DNA from 4 places in the Enterobacter huaxiensis genome. Region 3 is predicted to be linked to each of the others. Evidence: predicted binding sites of a transcription regulator. Region 3 holds the regulator's gene; each other region holds the start of a gene.
The links. The regulator sigma-54, encoded in region 3, starts transcription at its own class of promoters, with help from an activator protein. The targets are predictions, from matches to a motif close to GTTGGCACANNTTTCGCTNT.
Positions count from the first base shown of each region.

Region 1: hypA (hydrogenase maturation nickel metallochaperone HypA) is a predicted target of sigma-54. The motif match lies at 3,994-4,013, and genes of this name have one in related genera.
Region 2: glnA (glutamate--ammonia ligase) is a predicted target of sigma-54. The motif match lies at 1,700-1,719, and genes of this name have one in related genera.
Region 4: norV (anaerobic nitric oxide reductase flavorubredoxin) is a predicted target of sigma-54. The motif match lies at 2,136-2,155, and genes of this name have one in related genera.

Region 1 is NZ_CP043342.1:1,041,602-1,047,406, forward strand. It holds gene flhA (formate hydrogenlyase transcriptional activator FlhA) at 1-289, opposite strand, end outside; gene hypE (hydrogenase expression/formation protein HypE) at 353-1,363, opposite strand; gene hypD (hydrogenase formation protein HypD) at 1,360-2,481, opposite strand; gene D5067_RS05040 (HypC/HybG/HupF family hydrogenase formation chaperone) at 2,485-2,757, opposite strand; gene hypB (hydrogenase nickel incorporation protein HypB) at 2,748-3,611, opposite strand; gene hypA (hydrogenase maturation nickel metallochaperone HypA) at 3,615-3,965, opposite strand; gene hycA (formate hydrogenlyase regulator HycA) at 4,177-4,641, shown strand; gene D5067_RS05060 (4Fe-4S dicluster domain-containing protein) at 4,712-5,320, shown strand; gene hycC (formate hydrogenlyase subunit 3) at 5,317-5,805, shown strand, end outside.
Region 2 is NZ_CP043342.1:4,826,760-4,832,564, forward strand. It holds gene typA (ribosome-dependent GTPase TypA) at 1-1,427, opposite strand, end outside; gene glnA (glutamate--ammonia ligase) at 1,815-3,224, shown strand; gene glnL (nitrogen regulation protein NR(II)) at 3,412-4,461, shown strand; gene glnG (nitrogen regulation protein NR(I)) at 4,473-5,805, shown strand, end outside.
Region 3 is NZ_CP043342.1:533,063-538,867, reverse strand. It holds gene lptB (LPS export ABC transporter ATP-binding protein) at 1-597, shown strand, start outside; gene rpoN (RNA polymerase factor sigma-54) at 645-2,078, shown strand; gene hpf (ribosome hibernation promoting factor) at 2,101-2,388, shown strand; gene ptsN (PTS IIA-like nitrogen regulatory protein PtsN) at 2,471-2,962, shown strand; gene rapZ (RNase adapter RapZ) at 3,008-3,862, shown strand; gene npr (PTS phosphocarrier protein NPr) at 3,859-4,131, shown strand; gene mtgA (monofunctional biosynthetic peptidoglycan transglycosylase) at 4,169-4,894, opposite strand; gene elbB (isoprenoid biosynthesis glyoxalase ElbB) at 4,891-5,544, opposite strand; gene arcB (aerobic respiration two-component sensor histidine kinase ArcB) at 5,777-5,805, opposite strand, start outside.
Region 4 is NZ_CP043342.1:1,064,419-1,070,223, forward strand. It holds gene norW (NADH:flavorubredoxin reductase NorW) at 1-644, opposite strand, end outside; gene norV (anaerobic nitric oxide reductase flavorubredoxin) at 641-2,089, opposite strand; gene norR (nitric oxide reductase transcriptional regulator NorR) at 2,277-3,791, shown strand; gene gutQ (arabinose-5-phosphate isomerase GutQ) at 3,788-4,753, opposite strand; gene srlR (glucitol operon DNA-binding transcriptional repressor SrlR) at 4,746-5,519, opposite strand; gene gutM (transcriptional regulator GutM) at 5,583-5,805, opposite strand, start outside.

The DNA.
Region 1 (5,805 bases), 510 kb from region 3:
TGCAGTGCAGCACTTCCGGGCGAGAGAGGATGCGGCGCACCGGACCGTGCGCCAGATAGGTTTCGTCTTCGTATTCGAAGGCTTTGCCGTTGTCGCGCGTTGAATAATAGCTCGCCCGATGGGTTCCGCTATGCCAGAGCACGATGGCGGCGCTGTCCGCCAGCGCGGATTGCCTGACCAGACGCGTCAGGGCATCGCTCAGCGAACCGAGATCGGGCTGCTGTAAAAGTGTGCGCGTGATATCAAACAGGCCCTGCTGTCCAAGATCGCTCATCGGTGTATACGGCATTATTGCTTTCCAATAGAAACTGGCGAAAAGATAAATTCAGTGCTGGCCGCTTATGGTGCGGCTCTAGCAGATACGGGGTAACGGCTCAGCGTGCGGAAGATCCAGCGTACGCTTAACGCCATACAGTCCGGCCAGGCGCACCCCTTTGCGCTCAACCACCTCGCCGATGATTGCCGCGTCTTTCCCTGAGGGATGCGCGCGCAGCTGTTCAAGAACGGCCTCCGCTGCCGAGCGTTCAACGCCAATCACCAGCTTGCCTTCGTTAGCAAAGTTTAGCGGGTCAAGGCCCAATAGCTCGCACAGCCCGCGGACGGCAGGTTTAACCGGCAGACCGCGCTCGGTCAGTTCGATCCCGTACCCGCAGCTAGCGGCGAACTCGTGCACCACGGCGTTGACGCCGCCTCGCGTCGCGTCGCGCAGGGCTTTTACCCCCGGAATGGCGCGCAGTGGCTGAATGAGCGGAGTAAGCACCGCGCAGTCGCTGCGCAGTTCACCGTCCAGCCCCAGACCTTCGCGCAGGTTCAGAATGGTCGCCCCGTGGCACCCGAGCGTTCCGCTGACGATCAGCACGTCGCCCGCGGCAAGCTGCTGCGCGCCCCAGTGAATGTCGGCAGGTATTGCCCCCATTCCGGCGGTGTTGATGAACAGCTTATCCGCCGCGCCGCGCTGCACCACCTTGGTATCACCGGTGACGATAGCGATCCCCGCCTCGCGCGCGGTGTGCGCCATGCTGTTCACCACCGCCGCGAGCGTCTCCATCGGCAGCCCCTCCTCGAGGATAAACCCGCAGGAGAGGTAGCGCGGGAGTGCGCCGCTAACGGCTACGTCGTTCGCCGTGCCGCAGACGGCGAGCTTGCCGATATCCCCGCCCGGGAAGAACAGCGGATCGATCACGTAGCTGTCGGTGGAGAACGCCAGCCGGTCGCCCTGCGCGGTCAGCGTGGCGAGGTCAATGCGTGCCTGATCTTCCTGTTCGGCCAGCCAGGGGTTGTTGAATGCCTCCATGAACAGCTGATTGATCAGCTGCTGCATCGCCTGACCGCCGCTCCCGTGCGCCATTTCAACCGTGTTCATGCTTCACACTCCTGATTGCGATACTGATACCACGCGGCGCACGCCCCTTCGGAGGAGACCATCAGCGCGCCAAACGCGGTTTGCGGGTTACAGGTGTTGCCAAATAACGGGCAGTGATGAGGTTTGCATTTGCCGGTGAGCACCTCACCGCACCGGGCGCGCGGATCGTCGCACACCTGCTGAGGCTGCGGGCGGAAATGCGCTTCAGCATCGAACGCGTGATACGCGGGCGTAAGGCGCACGCCGGATTCGGCAATCAGCCCCAGGCCGCGCCACTCGCTGTCGCCTTCAACGCGAAATACGTCGGCTATCGCCTGCTGTGCGAGCGCATTGCCCACATCAGGCACCACGCGGCGATACTGATTTTCCACCGTGCTCGTGGCCGCTATTTTCTGCTCAACCAGCATGGTCACGCCTTGCAGTAGATCAAGCGGTTCGAATCCAGCGACAACTAATGGGCGATCGTACTGTTCGGTAATAAAACCGTAGGCTTTTGTACCGATAACCATGCTGACGTGCCCCGGTGCCAGAAAGGCGTCAATACCGTTGCCCGGCTCCTCCAGCAGGCTGCGCAGCGTCGGGATGAGCGTGATGTGCTGGCAGAAAAAGAAAAAGTTGTCGAGCTTACGCGCTTTTGCCTGCTGGAGCGTGATGGCGGTGGCGGGCATGGTGGTTTCGAAGCCGAGGCCGAAAAACACAACCCTGCGCGCGGGGTTGTCCGCTGCCAGCGTCAGCGCGTCCATCGGCGAGTAAACAATACGTACGTCCGCGCCGCGCGCCTTCGCCTGCAGCAGCGATCCCTTTTTCCCGGGCACGCGCATCGCGTCGCCGAAGGTGCAGAAGATGACGTCCGGCTGGCTGGCTATCTCAATGCAGCTGTCGATGCGGCCCATCGGCAGAACGCACACCGGGCAGCCGGGGCCGTGGATAAACTCGATGTTCTCCGGCAGCAGCTGGTCGAGGCCAAACTTGAAGATGGCGTGGGTATGCCCGCCGCACACCTCCATGATCCTAAGCGGTTTTTCTTTCGTGTAGCTCAGCAGCGCCGCGCGCGTTTTCAGGTGCCCGATAAGCTGCATCACCTGCTCCGGCGCGCGGTATTCATCAACGTAGCGCATGGGTTAACGCTCCTCGCCAAATAACAGCGCGCCGACGTCGGGCTCTACGTCGAACATGTTTTGCAGGGCGTCGAGCGTGTCGCGGGCTTCCGCTTCGTTAATCACGCTCATGGCAAACCCCACGTGCACCAGCACCCACTGGCCGAGGCGCGATGCGCCGGTTTCATCGGTGCTGCCCACCAGCGTCAGATCGACATCGCGCAGGATGCCGCAGACCTCCACTTTGGCCTGATTCCCGTCAATGGAATGGATTTGTCCCGGTACGCCTATGCACATCGTTCACTCTCCAGCCAGTTCAGCCAGGCGTCCATGCCGTCTCCGCGCGTGGCGGAGACCAGCAGGATCTCAATGTCCGGGTTCACCTCCCGGGCGTAGGCCATGCACTTATCCACGTCAAAGGTCAGGTACGGCAGCAGGTCGACTTTGTTGAGCAGCATGATGGAGGCCGCGGCGAACATATGCGGATATTTCAGCGGCTTGTCTTCACCTTCCGTCACGGAGAGCACCGCCACCTTGTGTCGTTCGCCAAGATCGAAGCTCGCCGGGCAGACCAGGTTGCCGACGTTTTCAATAAACAGGATGCCCTTATCCGCCAGCGGCAGGCGCGATGCGGCATCGGCTATCATCTGCGCGTCCAGGTGGCAGCCCTTGCCGGTGTTGACCTGAATCGCCGGAGTGCCGGTTTCGCGGATGCGCGCGGCGTCGTTTACCGTCTGCTGATCGCCTTCGATCACCGCGCATGGCGTATGCGCGTTCAGGCGCCTGAGCGTTTCCGTCAGCAGCGTGGTTTTGCCGGAGCCGGGGCTGGAGACCAGGTTTAGCACCAGCTGATTGCGAGCGGCAAAGCGGGCGCGGTTGCGGGCGGCGAGCCGGTTATTTTTGTCCAGCACGTTGATCTCCACCTCCAGCATCTGGCGCTGGCTCATGCCCGGCGCGTGGGTTCCCGCCTCGCCGTGGCCGTAGTGCAGATCGCCTGCGGCGGATTGCTGCGGGGCGAAGGTAATACCGGTCAACGCCGCAGCGGGACGCGGGGCAGGCGAAAAGGGCGCGGAGCGAAACGCGGAGTGAGGACGGTGTTCATCCCCTTCTATATACAGGTTGCCTTCGGCGCAACCGCAGGTGCTACACATACTTTACTCCTTCTCGATTTCGAGGCGTTGGATCTGCATGCCGTCGTCCGCCACGATGCGCAGCCCGGCGCTCTGGCACTGCGGACAGCGCTGAACCTTCGATGACAGCAGCGTGACGTACTGCTGACACTGCTCGCACCAGCACTCCGCCTGCTGCTCGTCGATATGCAGCTCGCAGCCCTCCGCCAGCGTGCCGCGGCACACCAGCTCAAAGCAGAAGGTGAGGGCGCTGATTTCGACGCAGGAAAACGCGCCGACCTTTAGCCAGACGCCGGTGACGCGCTTCGCGCGGTTTTGCACTGCCTGCTGTTCGATAAGTTCCAGGGCCCGCTGGCAGAGGGTGATTTCGTGCATGACGCCTCCTCAATGATTTGCGCCATTGAATGCAATAACGGTGCCAGCTTGGTTTTTGTCAGGGCGTGACGATGTCAACGCTGTCGAAATGACACGTCGACACGCCGGTAATGACAGCGCCAGTATTACTAAACCATTTGAAATTCAATGCGTTAAAAACTGGCACGGAATCTGCTTAACAGCGGCTATCTCCATTCAGCGGATACCTTCTATGACTATTTGGGAAATTAGCGAAAAAGCGGATTACATCGCGCAGCGTCACCAGCAGCTGCAGGATCAGTGGCACCACTACTGCAACTCTCTGGTTCAGGGGATCACCCTGTCGAAAGCCCGCCTGCACCACGCCATGAGCTGTGCATCGCAGGGGGATATGCGCTTTGTGTTATTTGGTCACTTTACGATTAACGTCACCCTGGCAGAGAGCTTTAACAGCCACACCATTGAGTACTACCTCGAAACAAAAGAGGGGGAAAAACAGTGTATTGCGAAGGCGCAGCTGATGGCCGACGGCATGGTGGACGGACATGTCAGCAACCGCGATCGCCAGCAGGTGCTTGAGCACTATCTGGAGAAAATCGCGCCGGTTTATAACGTTCTCTACACCGCGGTTGAGCATGATTTACCGGTCAATCTGAAGCAGCTGATGGACGGAAAATCCTCGGCGCACGTGGCCTGAGTATCGAGTGACGAGACGTGTCGATACGACAGTTTTTCGTCAAAAATGACCATCACCAGAGGATTGCCCGGTGAACCGTTTTGTAATTGCTGACTCGACGGTCTGTATTGGCTGTCGAACCTGTGAGGCGGCGTGTTCGGAAACGCACCGCCTGCACGGGCTACAGTCCATGCCGCGCCTGCGCGTCATGCGTAATGAGAAAGAGTCTGCCCCGCAGCTCTGCCACCACTGTGAAGATGCGCCCTGCGCGGGCGTTTGCCCGGTTAACGCCATCACCCGCGTTGACGGCGCCGTCCAGCTGAATGAAAGCCTGTGCGTCAGCTGCAAGCTGTGCGGCATCGCCTGCCCGTTCGGCGCCATTGAATTTTCCGGCAGCCGCCCGCTGCATATCCCGGCGAATGCCAACTCCCCGAAAGCGCCGCCTGCGCCACCCGCTCCGGCGAAGGTGAGCACGCTGCTGGACTGGGTGCCCGGCATCCGCGCCGTGGCGGTGAAGTGCGACCTGTGCAGCTTTGATGAGCAAGGCCCGGCCTGCGTACGTACCTGCCCGACCAAAGCGCTGATTCTGGTCACCATTCGCGATATCGCCCGCACCAGCAGGCGCAAGCGCGAGCTGACCATTAATACCGACGTCGGCGATCTTTCGCTTCTGCAGGCGCTTAACGAGGGGGCGAAATGAACGCCATCACCATGATTAACAGCGCCGTGGCGTACTTTGCCGCTGCCGCCGTGCTGGCGCTGATCTGCTCTTTTCATAAAACCCTGAGCGGCTGGGTCGCCGGTATCGGCGGCGCGATCGGAAGCCTGATGACGCTGGCGGCGGGCGGCATCGTCCTGCTCGGCGGGCAACCCGTTGCCACACTCATGCCGCTGATCCGCCACACCGTGGCGATTACGCCGCTGAACGCCATCTGGCTGGTAACCTTTGGCCTGTGCGGGCTGTTTATCAGCCTGTTCAACATCGACTGGCACCGCCATCAGCACGTCTTCGCCAACGGCCTGCTGGTCAACCTGCTGATGGCGACGGCGGTCTGCTCCGTTATTGCCGGCAACCTCGGCGCGCTGGTGGTGATGGCCGAGATTATGGCCCTGTGCGGCGTGTTCCTCACGGGCTGTAGCGCCTCCGGCAAGCTGTGGTTTGCGCTCGGGCGCCTTGGCACCCTG
Region 2 (5,805 bases), 610 kb from region 3:
CGAACGTCGTCGTAGTGGCTGAAGGTGGAGTACAGCAGACCGGTACCAGAGGTCATGGTCATGAACTCAGAACGGAAGCCGATCAGGCCACGGCTTGGGATCACGTAGTCGAGACGTACGCGGCCTTTGCCATCTGGATTCATGTTTTTCAGGTCGCCTTTACGCTCACCCAGAGCCTGCATTACAGAACCCTGGTGCTGCTCTTCAACGTCCAGCGTTACGTTTTCGAATGGCTCTTGTTTACGGCCATCGATTTCGCGGAAGATAACTTTCGGACGGGAAACCGCCATCTCGAAACCTTCACGACGCATGTTTTCGATCAGAACTGACAGGTGCAGCTCACCACGACCGGAAACGCGGAATGCATCGGCGTCTGGCGTTTCTTCAACGCGCAGTGCAACGTTGTGCACCAGCTCTTTGTTCAGGCGGTCAAGGATCTGACGAGAGGTAACGAACTTACCTTCTTTACCACAGAACGGAGAGGTGTTGACGTTGAAGAACATGGATACGGTTGGCTCATCAACAGACAGGGCTGGCAGCGCTTCAACCGCCTGCGTGTCGCAGATGGTGTCAGAGATGTTCAGCTCACCCAGACCGGTGATAGCGATGATGTCGCCAGCTTCAGCAATGTCGCTCTCGATACGCTCAAGGCCCAGGTGAGTCAGTACTTTACCGACTTTACCGTTACGGGTTTTACCTTCGCTATCGATGATAGTGACCTGCTGGTTAGGCTTAACTTTACCGCGCTTGATACGACCAATGCCGATTACGCCAACGTAGTTGTTGTAGTCGAGCTGAGAGATCTGCATCTGCAGGGTGCCGTCGAGATCAACGTTTGGAGCAGGAACACGGTCAACAATCGCCTGGTACAGCGGGGTCATGTCGTCTGCCATGTCTTCGTGGTCCAGACCTGCGATACCGTTCAGCGCAGAAGCGTAAACGATAGGGAAGTCCAGCTGCTCGTCGGTCGCGTCGAGGTTAACGAACAGGTCAAATACCTGGTCAACAACCCAGTCAGGACGCGCGCCAGGGCGGTCAACTTTGTTGATTACAACAATCGGCTTCAGACCATGGGCAAATGCCTTTTTGGTCACGAAGCGCGTCTGCGGCATTGGGCCATCCATTGCGTCAACGACCAGCAGAACGGAGTCTACCATGGACATTACACGTTCAACTTCACCACCGAAGTCGGCGTGCCCTGGGGTATCAACGATGTTGATACGGTAGTCATTCCATTTGATCGCGGTGTTTTTCGCGAGAATGGTAATACCACGTTCTTTCTCCAAATCGTTGGAGTCCATCACGCGTTCTTGAGTTTCGGCACGAGAGTCGAACGTACCGGATTGCTGCAGCAGCTTATCAACCAGGGTAGTTTTACCATGGTCAACGTGCGCGATGATGGCGATGTTACGCAAATTTTCGATCACAACTTTGCCTCAGGCATTTAGAAATAGCGCGTTATTGTACACGGATTAATCGCACTACAAAACAGGATCACAAACATCCCCCGCAAACAAGTATTGCAGAGATGCTTTGTGATCGCTTTCACGGAGCGGTAAAAGGGCACTTTAACGTAAATTGCACCAATATGGTGCTCAATGTTCACATTGAAGCACTATACTGGTGCAACAAATCCATAGTGGTGCAGCCCTTTTGCACTATGGTGCGCATGATAACGCCTTTTGGGGGTGTTTTAAAAGTTGGCACAGATTTCGCTTTATAAAAAATACGGCAAAAAGATGGCAACCAGCCACCTTGATAGAAGTTGAAGACCTCGTTACCACGACGACAATGACCAATCTGGAGAGTTAAGTATGTCCGCTGAACACGTTTTGACGATGCTGAACGAACATGAAGTGAAGTTTGTTGATCTGCGCTTCACCGATACCAAAGGCAAAGAACAGCACGTCACAATCCCTGCTCATCAGGTGAACGCCGAATTCTTTGAAGAAGGCAAAATGTTTGACGGCTCCTCCATTGGTGGCTGGAAAGGCATTAACGAATCCGACATGGTTCTGATGCCGGACGCGACCACTGCGCTCATTGACCCGTTCTTCGAAGAACCAACTCTGATCATCCGTTGCGACATCCTCGAGCCAGGCACGCTGCAGGGCTACGACCGCGACCCACGCTCCATCGCGAAACGTGCTGAAGAGTACCTGCGTTCTACCGGCATCGCAGACACCGTTCTGTTCGGGCCAGAGCCAGAGTTCTTCCTGTTCGACGACATCCGTTTTGGCGCGTCCATTTCAGGCTCCCACGTTGCTATCGATGATATCGAAGGCGCATGGAACTCTTCCACCAAATATGAAGGTGGTAACAAAGGTCACCGTCCTGGCGTGAAAGGCGGTTACTTCCCGGTTCCTCCGGTCGATTCTTCACAGGACATCCGTTCTACCATGTGTCTGATCATGGAAGAGATGGGTCTAGTCGTTGAAGCGCATCACCACGAAGTGGCGACCGCTGGTCAGAACGAAATCGCAACCCGCTTCAATACCATGACCAAAAAAGCGGATGAGATTCAGATCTACAAATACGTTGTGCACAACGTTGCGCACCGTTTCGGTAAAACCGCGACCTTCATGCCAAAACCTATGTTTGGCGACAACGGTTCCGGTATGCACTGCCACATGTCTCTGTCCAAGAACGGCACTAACCTGTTCTCTGGCGACAAGTATGCGGGTCTGTCCGAGCAGGCGCTGCACTACATCGGTGGTGTTATCAAACACGCTAAAGCGATCAACGCCCTGGCGAACCCAACCACTAACTCCTACAAGCGTCTGGTCCCAGGCTACGAAGCACCAGTTATGCTGGCGTACTCTGCCCGTAACCGTTCTGCTTCTATCCGTATTCCGGTTGTTGCGTCTCCGAAAGCACGTCGTATCGAAGTGCGCTTCCCGGACCCAGCGGCTAACCCATACCTGTGCTTCGCAGCGCTGCTGATGGCCGGCCTGGACGGTATCAAGAACAAGATCCACCCTGGCGAAGCCATGGACAAAAACCTGTATGACCTGCCGCCAGAAGAAGCGAAAGAGATCCCACAGGTTGCAGGCTCTCTGGAAGAAGCACTGAACGCGCTGGACGCAGACCGTGAGTTCCTGACGGCTGGCGGCGTGTTCACCGATGAAGCTATCGACGCTTACATCGCGCTGCGTATCGAAGAGAACGACCGCGTACGTATGACTCCGCACCCGGTTGAATTCGAACTGTACTACAGCGTTTAAGTTTAAGCGGGCTTCGCGCGACCCTTTACGCGCGACCCGCAAGCCGTTTTTAGTTGTTGCCGTGGAAACTTTCAGCCCATCTCCGGATGGGCTTTTTTCTCCACCAACAACCTGATCTCACGCGCTTTTTACGACGAAAAAGCTATACTGCACTAAATTAGTGCAATCAACTCCAGGAGACTGCTGAATGGCAACTGGCACGCTGCCCGATGCTGGGCAGATCCTCAATTCTTTAATTAACAGTATATTGCTGGTCGACGACGAGCTGGCGGTGCATTACGCCAACCCGGCGGCGCAGCAGCTGCTCGCCCAGAGCGCGCGCAAACTGTTTGGCACCCCGCTTCCTGAACTGTTGAGCTATTTTTCGCTGAATATTGGCCTGATGCAGGAAAGTTTGCAGGCCGGTCAGGGGTTCACCGATAACGAAGTGACGCTGGTGATAGACGGGCGCTCGCATATTCTGTCGCTGACGGCGCAGCGGCTGCCTGAAGGGCTAATCCTGCTCGAAATGGCGCCGATGGATAATCAGCGTCGGCTCAGCCAGGAGCAGCTCCAGCACGCACAGCAAATCGCTGCCCGTGACCTGGTGCGCGGTCTGGCACATGAAATTAAAAACCCGCTGGGCGGACTACGCGGCGCGGCGCAGCTGTTGACCAAAGCGCTGCCCGACCCTGCGCTGGCGGAGTATACCAACGTCATCATTGAGCAGGCCGATCGCCTGCGTAATCTGGTCGACCGTCTCCTCGGGCCGCAGCAGCCGGGTATGCACATTTCAGAAAGCATTCATAAAGTGGCCGAGCGCGTGGTGAAGCTGGTCTCTATGGAGCTGCCGGACAACGTTACGCTGGTGCGTGATTACGACCCAAGCCTGCCGGAACTGGCGCACGACCCGGACCAGATTGAACAGGTTCTGCTGAATATTGTGCGCAATGCGCTGCAGGCGCTGGGGCCGGAGGGGGGCGAAATCATTCTGCGTACCCGCACCGCGTTCCAGCTCACGCTGCACGGCGTGCGCTATCGACTGGCGGCACGCATCGACGTAGAAGACAACGGACCGGGCATTCCGCCGCATCTGCAGGATACGCTGTTTTACCCGATGGTCAGCGGCCGCGAAGGCGGCACCGGGTTAGGGTTATCCATTGCCCGCAGTTTGATCGACCAACACTCTGGCAAAATTGAATTTACCAGCTGGCCGGGACATACCGAGTTTTCGGTTTTCCTGCCGATTAAAAAATAAAGGTGACGTTTATGCAACGAGGGATAGTCTGGGTAGTCGATGACGATAGCTCCATCCGTTGGGTGCTTGAACGCGCGCTCACCGGTGCGGGATTGAACTGCACGACGTTTGAAAGCGGCAGCGAGGTGCTTGACGCACTGACGACCAAAACGCCGGATGTTCTGCTGTCGGATATTCGCATGCCGGGAATGGACGGGCTGGCACTCTTAAAGCAGATTAAACAACGCCATCCCATGCTTCCGGTCATCATAATGACGGCGCATTCGGACCTGGACGCTGCCGTGAGCGCGTACCAGCAAGGGGCATTCGATTACCTGCCCAAGCCGTTTGATATTGACGAGGCGGTCGCGCTGGTCGAACGCGCCATTAGCCACTATCAGGAACAGCAGCAGCCCCGTAATACGCCCGATTTTGGGCCCACAACGGATATCATCGGCGAAGCGCCTGCGATGCAGGATGTGTTTCGCATCATTGGCCGCCTTTCGCGTTCCTCCATCAGCGTACTGATTAACGGCGAATCGGGAACCGGTAAAGAGCTGGTTGCCCATGCACTGCACCGCCACAGCCCACGGGCAAAAGCGCCCTTTATCGCCCTGAATATGGCGGCGATCCCAAAGGATTTGATTGAGTCCGAGCTGTTCGGCCATGAAAAAGGCGCATTTACCGGCGCCAATACCATTCGCCAGGGACGTTTTGAGCAGGCAGATGGCGGCACGCTGTTCCTGGATGAAATTGGTGATATGCCGCTGGACGTTCAGACCCGCCTGCTGCGCGTGCTGGCCGACGGGCAGTTTTACCGCGTCGGCGGTTATGCGCCGGTAAAAGTGGACGTGCGCATTATCGCGGCAACGCACCAGAACCTGGAGCTGCGCGTGCAGGAGGGAAAATTCCGTGAGGATTTGTTCCACCGCCTGAACGTGATTCGCGTTCATCTGCCGCCGCTGCGCGAGCGCCGGGAAGATATTCCTCGCCTGGCGCGTCATTTCCTGCAGGTAGCCGCCCGCGAACTGGGCGTGGAAGCCAAACAGCTGCACCCGGAAACGGACGCCGCCCTCACCCGCCTGGCCTGGCCTGGCAACGTGCGTCAGCTGGAAAACACCTGCCGCTGGCTGACCGTGATGGCTGCCGGACAGGAAGTACTGATTCAGGATTTACCTGCCGAGCTGTTTGAAGCCACCGCGCCAGAAAGCAGCACCGGACACGCGCTGCCTGACAGCTGGGCGACGCTGCTGGCGCAGTGGGCAGATCGCGCGCTGCGTTCCGGTCATCAAAATCTGCTCTCTGAAGCGCAGCCAGAGATGGAGCGCACGCTGCTAACCACCGCGCTTCGTCATACGCAGGGCC
Region 3 (5,805 bases):
ACCACCTTCTATATGGTGGTGGGTATAGTGCCACGCGATGCAGGCAACATTATCATTGATGATGAAGACATCAGCCTGCTGCCGCTGCATGCCCGCGCGCGTCGTGGTATCGGCTATCTGCCTCAGGAAGCGTCAATCTTCCGTCGCCTGAGCGTCTACGATAACCTGATGGCCGTTCTGCAGATCCGTGACGATCTGACTAACGAACAGCGCCACGATCGTGCCAACGAGCTGATGGAAGAGTTTCATATCGAACACCTGCGCGACAGCCTCGGGCAGGCGCTGTCCGGGGGGGAACGTCGCCGCGTGGAAATTGCACGCGCGCTGGCAGCAAACCCGAAATTCATCCTGCTGGATGAACCCTTCGCGGGCGTTGACCCCATCTCCGTTATCGACATCAAACGTATTATCGAGCACCTTCGTGACAGCGGGCTTGGCGTACTGATCACCGACCACAACGTCCGTGAAACGCTGGCCGTCTGTGAACGTGCTTATATCGTGAGCCAGGGCCATCTGATCGCCCACGGAACACCGCAAGAGATCCTCGAAGATGAGCATGTTAAGCGCGTGTACCTTGGGGAAGACTTCAGACTCTGATAGGGTAGAGGTAACATAACGCCGGACCGGAGAAAAATGCTCTGAACATGAAGCAAGGTTTGCAATTAAGGCTCAGCCAACAACTGGCAATGACGCCGCAGCTACAGCAGGCGATCCGTCTGCTGCAGCTGTCCACGTTAGAACTCCAGCAGGAGCTCCAGCAGGCGCTGGACAGTAATCCCCTGCTGGAGCAAACCGATCTTCATGACGAGGTAGATACCCAGGAAACACAAGACACTGAAACGCTCGACTCCGTTGATGCACTCGAACAAAAAGAGATGCCGGATGAGCTTCCGCTTGATGCCAGCTGGGATGAAATCTACACCGCCGGGACCCCTTCCGGCACGCGTGCAGACTACCAGGACGACGAGCTGCCGGTCTATCAGGGAGAAACCACCCAGTCGCTGCAGGATTACCTGATGTGGCAGGTTGAACTGACTCCCTTCTCCGATACCGATCGCGCTATTGCGACCTCCATTGTCGATGCCGTGGATGACACCGGCTATCTGACCGTCACGCTGGACGACATTCTGGAAAGCATCGGCAACGATGAGATCGAACTCGAAGAGATCGAGGCCGTGCTGAAGCGCATTCAGCGTTTCGACCCGGTCGGCGTGGCCGCAAAAGATCTCCGCGACTGCCTGCTGATCCAGCTGTCTCAGTTTGCCAAAGAGACGCCGTGGATTGACGAAGCCCGCGTGATCATCAGCAGCCATCTCGATCTGCTCGCAAACCACGATTTTCGCACCCTGATGCGCGTCACGCGCCTGAAGGAAGAGGTGCTGAAAGAAGCGGTTAACCTGATCCAATCCCTCGATCCGCGCCCCGGCCAGTCGATCCAGACCGGCGAACCCGAATATGTGATCCCCGATGTGCTGGTGCGAAAACATAACGACCGCTGGGTCGTAGAGCTGAATTCTGACAGCATCCCTCGCCTGCAAATCAACCAGCAGTATGCCTCCATGTGCACCAGCGCGCGTAATGACGCCGACAATCAGTACATTCGCAGCAATCTGCAGGAAGCACGCTGGTTGATCAAAAGTCTGGAGAGCCGAAATGATACGCTGCTGCGCGTAAGCCGCTGTATTGTCGAGCAGCAGCAGGCTTTCTTTGAGCAGGGCGAAGAGTTTATGAAACCGATGGTACTGGCGGATATCGCCCAGGCCGTCGAGATGCACGAATCAACCATTTCTCGCGTGACCACGCAGAAGTATCTGCACAGTCCGCGCGGTATTTTTGAGCTTAAGTATTTCTTCTCAAGCCATGTGAGTACCGAGGGCGGAGGCGAAGCCTCGTCGACGGCAATCCGTGCGCTGGTGAAGAAGTTGATCGCCGCGGAAAACCCCGCGAAGCCACTGAGTGACAGTAAGTTAACCACCATGCTGTCCGACCAGGGTATTATGGTGGCACGTCGTACTGTTGCGAAGTATCGAGAGTCTTTATCCATTCCGCCGTCTAACCAGCGTAAACAGCTGGTCTGACACAACCGATAAGGAAGACACTATGCAGCTCAACATCACAGGACACAATGTCGAGATCACCGAAGCATTACGCGATTTCCTGAACACGAAGTTCGCGAAGCTCGAGCAGTATTTCGAAAGGATCAATCAGGTCTATATTGTGTTGAAAGTGGAGAAAGTGACTCATATCTCGGATGCAACCCTGCACGTGAACGGGGGTGAACTCCATGCCAGTGCGGAAGGGCAAGACATGTACGCGGCTATCGACGGCTTGATTGATAAGCTTGCGCGACAGCTTAATAAACATAAAGATAAACTGAAACAACACTAATTGTCCGGGCAGTTAACGGGTGCAGGACGGCCTGTTGTAAAACACAACAGGCCATTTGTACGGTTAGCGCTTAGGTGAAATTATGATGAACAACGATTCCGCTCTTCAACTGAGCAATGTCCTGAACCAGGAATGTACCCGCAGTGGCGTTCACTGCCAGAGCAAAAAACGTGCGCTGGAGATCATCAGTGAACTGGCCGCAAAGCAGCTGGGCCTGCCGCCACAGGTAGTATTTGAAGCGATCCTGACCCGTGAAAAAATGGGCAGTACCGGCATCGGCAATGGCATTGCGATCCCGCATGGCAAACTGGAAGAGGACACCCTGCGTGCCGTCGGCGTATTTGTCCAGCTGGAAACGCCTATCGCCTTCGACGCCATTGATAACCAGCCCGTCGATCTCCTCTTCGCGCTGCTGGTGCCGGCCGACCAGACGAAAACGCATCTTCATACGCTGTCGCTGGTTGCCAAACGTCTGGCCGATAAAACCATTTGTCGTCGCCTGCGCTCAGCCCAAAGTGATGAAGAGCTATACCAGATAATCACCGAAGCAGAAGGCAATCAGGATAATGCATAATCGGGGGATGGCGTTTACATCTGTTGTCCTGAGGAGAAACGGAACATGGTGTTGATGATTGTCAGCGGCCGTTCAGGGTCGGGAAAGTCCGTGGCCCTGCGCGCGCTGGAAGATATGGGCTTTTACTGCGTAGATAACCTGCCCGTCGTGTTGTTACCCGAACTGGCACGGACGCTTGCGGACAGACAAATCTCTGCGGCGGTCAGCATTGACGTCCGTAACATGCCTGAATCACCCGAAGTGTTTGAGCAGGCAATGAGCAATCTGCCGGAGTGCTTCTCGCCGCAGCTGCTGTTCCTTGATGCTGACCGCAACACGTTGATCCGTCGCTACAGCGATACCCGACGTCTGCACCCGCTCTCCAGTAAAAATCTCTCTCTGGAAAGCGCCATCGATGAAGAGAGCGATCTGCTTGAGCCTCTGCGCTCCCGTGCCGATCTGATTGTCGACACCTCAGAAATGTCCGTGCACGAGCTGGCAGAAATGCTGCGTACCCGCCTGCTCGGCAAGCGTGAGCGCGAGCTGACGATGGTGTTTGAATCCTTCGGCTTTAAGCACGGCATACCTATCGATGCGGATTATGTTTTCGACGTACGCTTCCTGCCGAACCCGCACTGGGATCCCAAACTGCGTCCAATGACCGGTCTGGATAAGCCCGTGGCGGCCTTCCTCGACAGGCACACAGAAGTACACAATTTTATTTACCAGACGCGCAGCTACCTTGAGCTATGGTTACCGATGCTGGAAACAAACAATCGTAGCTACCTGACGGTGGCGATTGGCTGTACCGGCGGTAAACATCGTTCGGTCTATATTGCCGAACAGCTGGCCGACTATTTCCGCTCGCGCGGGAAGAACGTTCAGTCCCGTCATCGCACGCTGGAAAAACGTAAAACATGACCGTAAAACAGACCGTCGAAATCACCAACAAGCTGGGCATGCACGCCCGTCCGGCGATGAAGCTGTTTGAACTGATGCAGGGTTTTGATGCGGAGGTTCTGCTGCGTAACGATGAAGGCACGGAGGCAGAGGCCAACAGCGTGATCGCACTGCTGATGCTGGACTCTGCCAAAGGCCGGCAGATTGAAGTCGAGGCGACCGGTCCCCAGGAAGAAGAGGCGCTGGCGGCGGTGATTGCCCTGTTTAACGCCGGGTTTGACGAAGACTGAACCCTGTCTCTGGCGGGTGGCGCTGCGCTTACCCGCCCTACATCAGCTTATTTCTCTCCATAAACCCTTCCCCACCCAGCTGACGCATCTGGCGCATAATCCATGCCTGACGGCTTCGCACGTACCCTGACGGCGCACCAGCCTTAAATTTGATGGGGTTCGGCAGAACGGCAGCCAACAGCGCGGCCTCTGACATGCTTAGCCGGCTGGCTGGTTTATTGAAATAACGTTGTGACGCCGCTTCAACACCAAATACGCCCTCGCCAAACTCGGCAATATTCAGGTAAACGGTCAAAATCCGTTTTTTGCTCCAGACCGTTTCGATACCCAGCGTCAGCCCCGCTTCCAGCCCTTTACGCATCCAGCTGCGGCCATCCCACAAAAACAGATTCTTGGCTGTCTGTTGTGAAAGCGTAGATGCCCCGCGCACGCGGTTCTCATTACGCTCGTTATGCGCCAGCGCCTTTTCAATTGCCGCGACGTCAAAGCCCCAGTGCTCCGGGAATTTCTGGTCTTCTGCGGCAATCACCGCCAGCCCCATCCACGGCGAGATCTCATCCATGCTCACCCAGTCAGAGTGGGCGACGTAGCTGAAATCCCCCGTGAACCATGCGCTGAGCTGACGTTCAACCATCACGGCCGAAAACGGTACCGGCAGAATGCTGAACAGGGCGATCCCGCCGCCCCAGAACACCGCCAGCACGAGCACAATACGTAGCAGGATGCGCTTTAGCCACGCACCCGCGGAGAATTTGCGGCTCATTCAGTCAGAACCAACACTCTGTCCACCAGCTTTTCAATGCCGGTAGCCGCCTCGGCAATATTCTGCGCAAGCATATAGGCAGGGGTGGTGACAATCTTGTTCTCTTCATCGACCACAATGTCATCGACCGGACAGGGGACATGTTCACCCCCCATTTCTTCGACGATCTCAGCGGTATCAATATCCGTTCCGATGGTCAGGCGCAGGGGGAACTCAAAGATTCGGGGCAGCATCGCCGGTGCGATACAGATAAAGCCCTGTGGTTTTCCGGCCGCATGCATGGCCTGCGATAGCGCTTTCAGATCCGGGTCGATCTGACATTCCGCCCCCTGAGCCGCAAACGTGCTGAGGTTTTTGGCCGCGCCAAAACCACCCGGCACAATTAGCGCATCCAGCGCCGAAGCGTCCGCCTGCACCAGCGGATGAATCTCGCCCCGGACAATGCGCGCCGCTTCAATGAGCACGCTGCGGGCTTCTGCCATCGGCTCGCCGGTCAGATGATTAATGACGTCCGCCTGTTTTTTATCCGGCGCGAAACAGACAACCTCAGCCCCCCGTCGGGACAATGCCAGCAGCGTTAATACGGCTTCATGTATTTCTGAACCATCGTAAACGCCGCAACCACTCAGCACGACACCGATCTTTTTCATTCTTACGATCCTTCTCTCCAACGCGCTGAAGCATATTAATAATTCTGATTAAAACGCTATGCTTCACACATTTCACTGATTCATGTAACAAACCATTTAAGATTTGCTATCTTATCTGCGTGCGGCCTCATTATTCAGGCGGCGTCCAAGCGAAAACAACACAAATAAATCCGGCGCAGCCACGATTTCCCTGGTGTTGGCGCAGTATTCGCGCACCCCGGTTAAGCCGGGGTCATTTTTTTCTGGCATCCACCCAGGCTT
Region 4 (5,805 bases), 530 kb from region 3:
CCGCTCCCGGTTTTCGTCAGACCCTGTAGCTGAGATTTCAGCAGCAGATGCACGCCCATGTCGGTCAGACGATGCTGTAAGCGGCTGCTCACTTCTGCGGGCATCAGCGCCGACAGGATGCTGGCAGCATGATCGACCAGGGTAACGGATTTACCCGCACGGCAGAAATCCATCGCCAGTTCGGTGCCAATTAAACCGCCGCCGACAATCATTACCCGCTGCGCGTCACGAAGCCCCGTTTCGCTGGCCTGATACTCCTGCTGGCTGTTCAGCGTGATCATCAGCTCACGGCCCTCAACAGGCGGCACAAAGGCGGAAGCCCCCGTCGCCAGCACCAGCCTGTCGTACTGCCAGGATTTATCTTTCGCTTTCACCACGCGTGCAGCGGCGTCGATATCGGTGACCCAGGTGTACGGGAACAGGCGCAGGTTAAACTGTTCCGCGAACTCCCCCGCCGTCTGGCGGGTGAGGTCTTCGGCGCGCTGATTCTGGCTCATCACGTGGCTTAAATCCGGCTTGTTGTACTCGTCCATGCTGTCGGCGGCAATCACCGTCAACGGCACGCTGGCGTCCTGTTTGCGGATATTTTTCACCAGCTGGCGGGCGGCAAAGCCCGAGCCGATGATGACGATACCGTTGCTCATTTTGCCTCCGTACCCAGTTCGTCAAAGACGTCTTTACCGAGTGAACATTCCGGGCAGAGGAAGTTGTCCGGCACGTCGCTCCACGGTGTCCCCGGGGCAACATCCTGCAGCGGCTCGCCCAGTTCCGGGTCGTAAATCCACTGGCAGACGCTGCACTGCATGCGTGGGCCGAGGTCCGCGGCTGCCGCGGCGGCACAGGCGCAGGCTTCCTGCTGTTCGGTGGGTTTAGCAGCCGCTTCCGGCAGCGGAGCGAGCGCCCACTGACGTGCAATGTCGCGGCCGTGCTGGCGGCAGATTTCCAGCGCGTCGATATCCGGACGCCATTTCGCCTTCAGGCTCAGGGACATTTCAAAACCGGCATCCTGCAGACGGGTAGACAGACGGTCTACCGCGCCGCCGCTCCAGCCGTGGGAGCCAAACGCGCTGGCGCGCTTGTTGCGAAAGCGCAGGCCGGTCATCTCTTCTACCAGGCCGGCAATTTTCGGCATCATTACGTTGTTCATGGTGGAGGTGCCCACCAGCACGCCCTTGGAGCGGAAGACGTTGGTCAATACCTCATTCTTATCGCTGCGCGCCACGTTGAAGATTTTTACCGCCACGTTCGGGTCAACTTCGTTGATGCCCTGGGCAATAGCGTCCGCCATCATGCGGGTATTGTTGGACATGGTGTCGTAGAAGATTGTGATGCGGTCTTCCTGATAGTCCGCCGCCCACTTCAGGTACAGCTCGACAATCTGGGTTGGGTTCTCACGCCATACCACGCCGTGGGAGGTGGCAATCATGTCTACCGGCAGGTTGAAGCCGAGGATCTCGGTGATTTTTGGCGTCACCAGGCGGCTGAACGGCGTCAGGATGTTGGCGTAGTAGCGCTGGCACTGCTCGAAGAGTTCGGTCTGGTCCACTTCGTCATTGAACAGGCGCTCGTCGCAGTAGTGCTGGCCGAAGGCGTCGTTGCTGAACAGCACCGCGTCGCCTGTCATGTAGGTCATCATGCTGTCCGGCCAGTGCAGCATCGGCGTTTCAACGAAGATCAGCTGTTTGCCGTTGCCGATATCCAGCGAGTCGCCGGTTTTCACGGTGTGGAAATTCCACTCCGGATGGTGGTGGTGGCCGTTGATGGAGTCGATGGCGTTAGTGGTGCAGTAAATTGGGGTGTTCGGAATGTAGGACATCAGCTCGGTCAGCGCGCCGGCGTGGTCCTCTTCCGCGTGGTTGATGATGATGTAGTCGATAGCGTCCAGGTCGATTTCGCTGCGCAGGTTCTGCACGAACTCGCGGCTGAACTTGTGATCGACCGTATCGATCAGCACGTTTTTACCTTCACGAATGAGATAGCTGTTGTAGCTGCTGCCGCGCAGGGTTTTGTATTCCGTCCCGTGAAAATCACGCACTTCCCAGTCACGTTGACCAACCCAATGAATGTTATTTTTAACCAGAATAGACATAGCAACCTCAGTTTAATACGGTGTGTTCAAATAAGATGGTTTAGCTATATCAAGTTGCGTGCCAACTTTTTATTTATATGATTTTAAACAGTTTTTAAGTTTATCATTCTTTATGGGTAGTCATTATGACTATCTTAATAATGGTCATTATGACATTATGAATTGTCAAAAAGACTATGAGGTGCAGATGAGCTTTTCCGTAGACGTGCTGGCGAAGATCGCCATTGAGCTGCAAACCGGTATCGGCCATCAGGACCGCTTTCAGCGGCTGATCTCCACGCTGCGCCACGTGCTTGAGTGTGATGCATCGGCCCTGCTGCGCTATGAAGGGCGACAGTTTATTCCGCTGGCCATCGACGGGCTGGCGCAGGACGTGCTGGGGCGGCGCTTTACCCTCGAAGGCCACCCGCGTCTGGAAACCATCGCCCGCGCGGGGGACGTGGTGCGTTTCCCGGCGGACAGCGATCTGCCCGACCCGTACGACGGCCTGATCCCGGGGCAGGAGAGCCTGAAGGTGCACGCCTGTATCGGGCTGCCGCTGTTTGCCGGCCAAAACCTGATTGGCGCGCTAACGCTCGACGGCATGTCGCCGGACCAGTTTGATACATTCAGCGACGAAGAGCTGCGCCTGATTGCGGCGCTGGCCGCCGGGGCGCTGAACAATGCCCTGCTTATTGAACAGCTGGAGAGCCAGAACATCCTGCCCGGCAGCCCGGCGGCGTTTGAGCAGGTCGCGCACACCGAGATGATCGGTCTTTCGCCGGGCATGGCGCAGCTCAAAAAGGAGATTGAGATTGTCGCCGCCTCCGATTTAAACGTGCTGATTTTCGGGGAAACCGGCACCGGTAAAGAGCTGGTGGCGAAATCGATTCACGAAGCCTCGCCGCGCGCGGTCAACCCGCTGGTGTACCTCAACTGCGCGGCGCTGCCCGAAAGCGTGGCGGAAAGCGAGCTGTTCGGCCACGTTAAGGGGGCGTTTACCGGGGCCATCAGCAACCGCAGCGGCAAGTTCGAAATGGCCGATAACGGCACGCTGTTTCTTGATGAAATCGGCGAGCTGTCGCTCTCGCTGCAGGCCAAGCTGCTGCGCGTGCTGCAGTACGGCGATATCCAGCGCGTGGGAGATGACCGCAGCCTGAGAGTAGACGTACGCGTGCTGGCAGCAACCAACCGCGACCTGCGGGAAGAGGTGCTGGCGGGCAATTTCCGTGCCGACCTGTTCCACCGCCTGAGCGTGTTCCCGCTCTCCGTTCCGCCGCTGCGCGAGCGTGGTGAGGACGTGGTTCTGCTGGCCGGATTTTTTTGCGAGCAGTGTCGGCTCAAAATGGGACTTTCTCGCGTGGTGTTAAGCCCGGGGGCGAGAACGCACTTGCTGAGCTACGGCTGGCCGGGCAACGTGCGCGAGCTTGAGCATGCGATTCACCGCGCGGTGGTACTGGCGCGGGCGACGCGCTCGGGCGATGAAGTGGTGATCCACGCGCAACATTTTGCCCTGCATGATGAGAGCGTACAGGCGGTTGCTCCGGCTGTACCGGAAATTGCCAATGAGAATCTGCGTGAAGCAACAGAGGCGTTTCAGCGTCAGATGATTACCCGCGCGCTGGAACTGAACAACCGCAGCTGGGCGGCGTGCGCGCGGGCGCTGGAAATGGACGTCGCCAACCTGCACAGGCTGGCGAAGCGTCTGGGGCTGAAGGGTTAAATAATCCCGGCCTGGTAGAAGTCCTGCAGGTTGATGGCCCCGCACAGCCTGCCGCTTTCATCCACGACCGGAGCGGCGGCGATTTTGCGTTTCATCAGCACCTCTTTGGCCTCAATGGCGCGGCTTTCTGCGTTCAGCGTCAGCCCGCCTTTGGTCATCGCTTCAGAAACCCGGGTTTCCAGCTTGCCGCCACCTACCAGCCAGCGGCGGAGGTCGCCGTCGGTAAAGACGCCGTTGACGTGCCCGTTCTCATCGCACACCGCGACCAGCCCCAGCCCGGTGCGGCTCAGCTCCAGCATCGCGTCCATGACGCTGGTGTCGAGTTTGACCTGCGGAATGGCATCGTCGGTGCGCATCAGGTGGTGAACCTTGTTGAGCAGGCGTGCGCCGAGCGCGCCCGCCGGATGCGAGCGGGCGAAATCTTCTTCGTTAAAGCCGCGCGCCTGCATTACAGCCATTGCCAGCGCGTCGCCCATCATCAGCGTGTTGACGGTGCTGGAGGTCGGGGCGAGATGCATCGGGCAGGCTTCACGCTCAACGGAAATATCCAGCGTGGCCTTCGCTGCCAATGCCAGCGGCGAGCGGGATTTGCCGGTCATCGCCAGCAGGGCAACGGACTTCTCCTGCAGGCGCGGAATGATGAGATCTAACTCTTTGGCCGCACCGGAATAGGAGATAAACAGCATCACGTCGCGGCTTTCGATCATTCCCAGATCGCCGTGCAGCGCTTCGGCAGGATGGACGAAGAAGGCCGGGGTGCCGGTGCTAGCAAGCGTTGCGGCAATCTTCTTGCCGATATGGCCGGATTTACCAATCCCCGCGACGATCACTTTGCCTTCGCACTGAATAATGGTGTTTGCCGCGCGGACAAAATCGTCGCCCAGACGTTCCGGCAGGCGGCTGGCCTCCTGCAGTTCCAGCATTAAGGTATGGCGGCCCGTTTCTAACAGAAAATCACTCATCTCTCTCTCCGGTTACGATCACGTCGATTCCTTTCTCTTCCAGCGCTTTTTTGAACGCCGGGTCGATGCCCGCGTCGGTGATCAGCTTATCGACGCTTTCAAGGCTACAGACGATATTAGGGCTTTTGCGGCCAAATTTTGACGAGTCAGCCATCAATATCACTTCCCGCGCGGCGTTACACATCGCTTTACTGACGCTGAACACCTCGTTGAAGGTGGTGACGCCCGCGTTCAGGTCGATGCCGTCGGTGCCCATAAAGAGTTTATCAAAACTGAAGTGGTCAAAGGCGTTCTCCGCCAGCTGGCCGTGAAATGACGCCGATTTTTTACGGAAGGTGCCGCCGGGCATCAGGATGGTTTGCTCGCTGTCGAACTCGGACAGGGCATTGACGATATGCAGGCTGTTGGTCATCACCGTGATGTTGTTAAAGCGGCTGAGCATCGGGATCATCTGCAGGACGGTGCTGCCCGCATCAAGAATAATGGAGTCACCGTCGTGGATTAACGTGACGGCGGCTTCCGCAATCAGCGCTTTCTGGTGCGTATTGATCAGCGTTTTGTGGTCGATTGGCGGATCGGCTTCGTCTTTATTCAGCACAACGCCGCCGTAGGTTCGAATGACTGCGCCAGAGTTTTCGAGCAATACCAGGTCCTTGCGTATTGTCGTGCCGGTGGTGTCAAAGTAGTGGGCCAGATCCTCTACCGAACATTTTCCCTGCTTTTGCAGATGCTCAATAATGGCCGCCTGCCGCTGACGTGGTTTCATAGGCGCTTCGTTCCTTACGTTGCGAAATGATAATTTCGCAAGCATATAGCTTTCACAACGAAATTATCCATGTTTCAGATTAAGCGCTAATGATAGTGCATTCTGACAGAGCGAATCATGGGGAAAGATCACATCAGGCTGCAATTCCTGCAGCGAAATGCCGTTGATCGCCTGGATTTTCACCGGGCGGGCGAAGACGGTTATCCCGCGCATGACGAGCGAATCGCAGACGCGGTTGTTTTCATCCAGCGCAATCGCCACCACTACGCGCGGCTTAAAGCGGCCG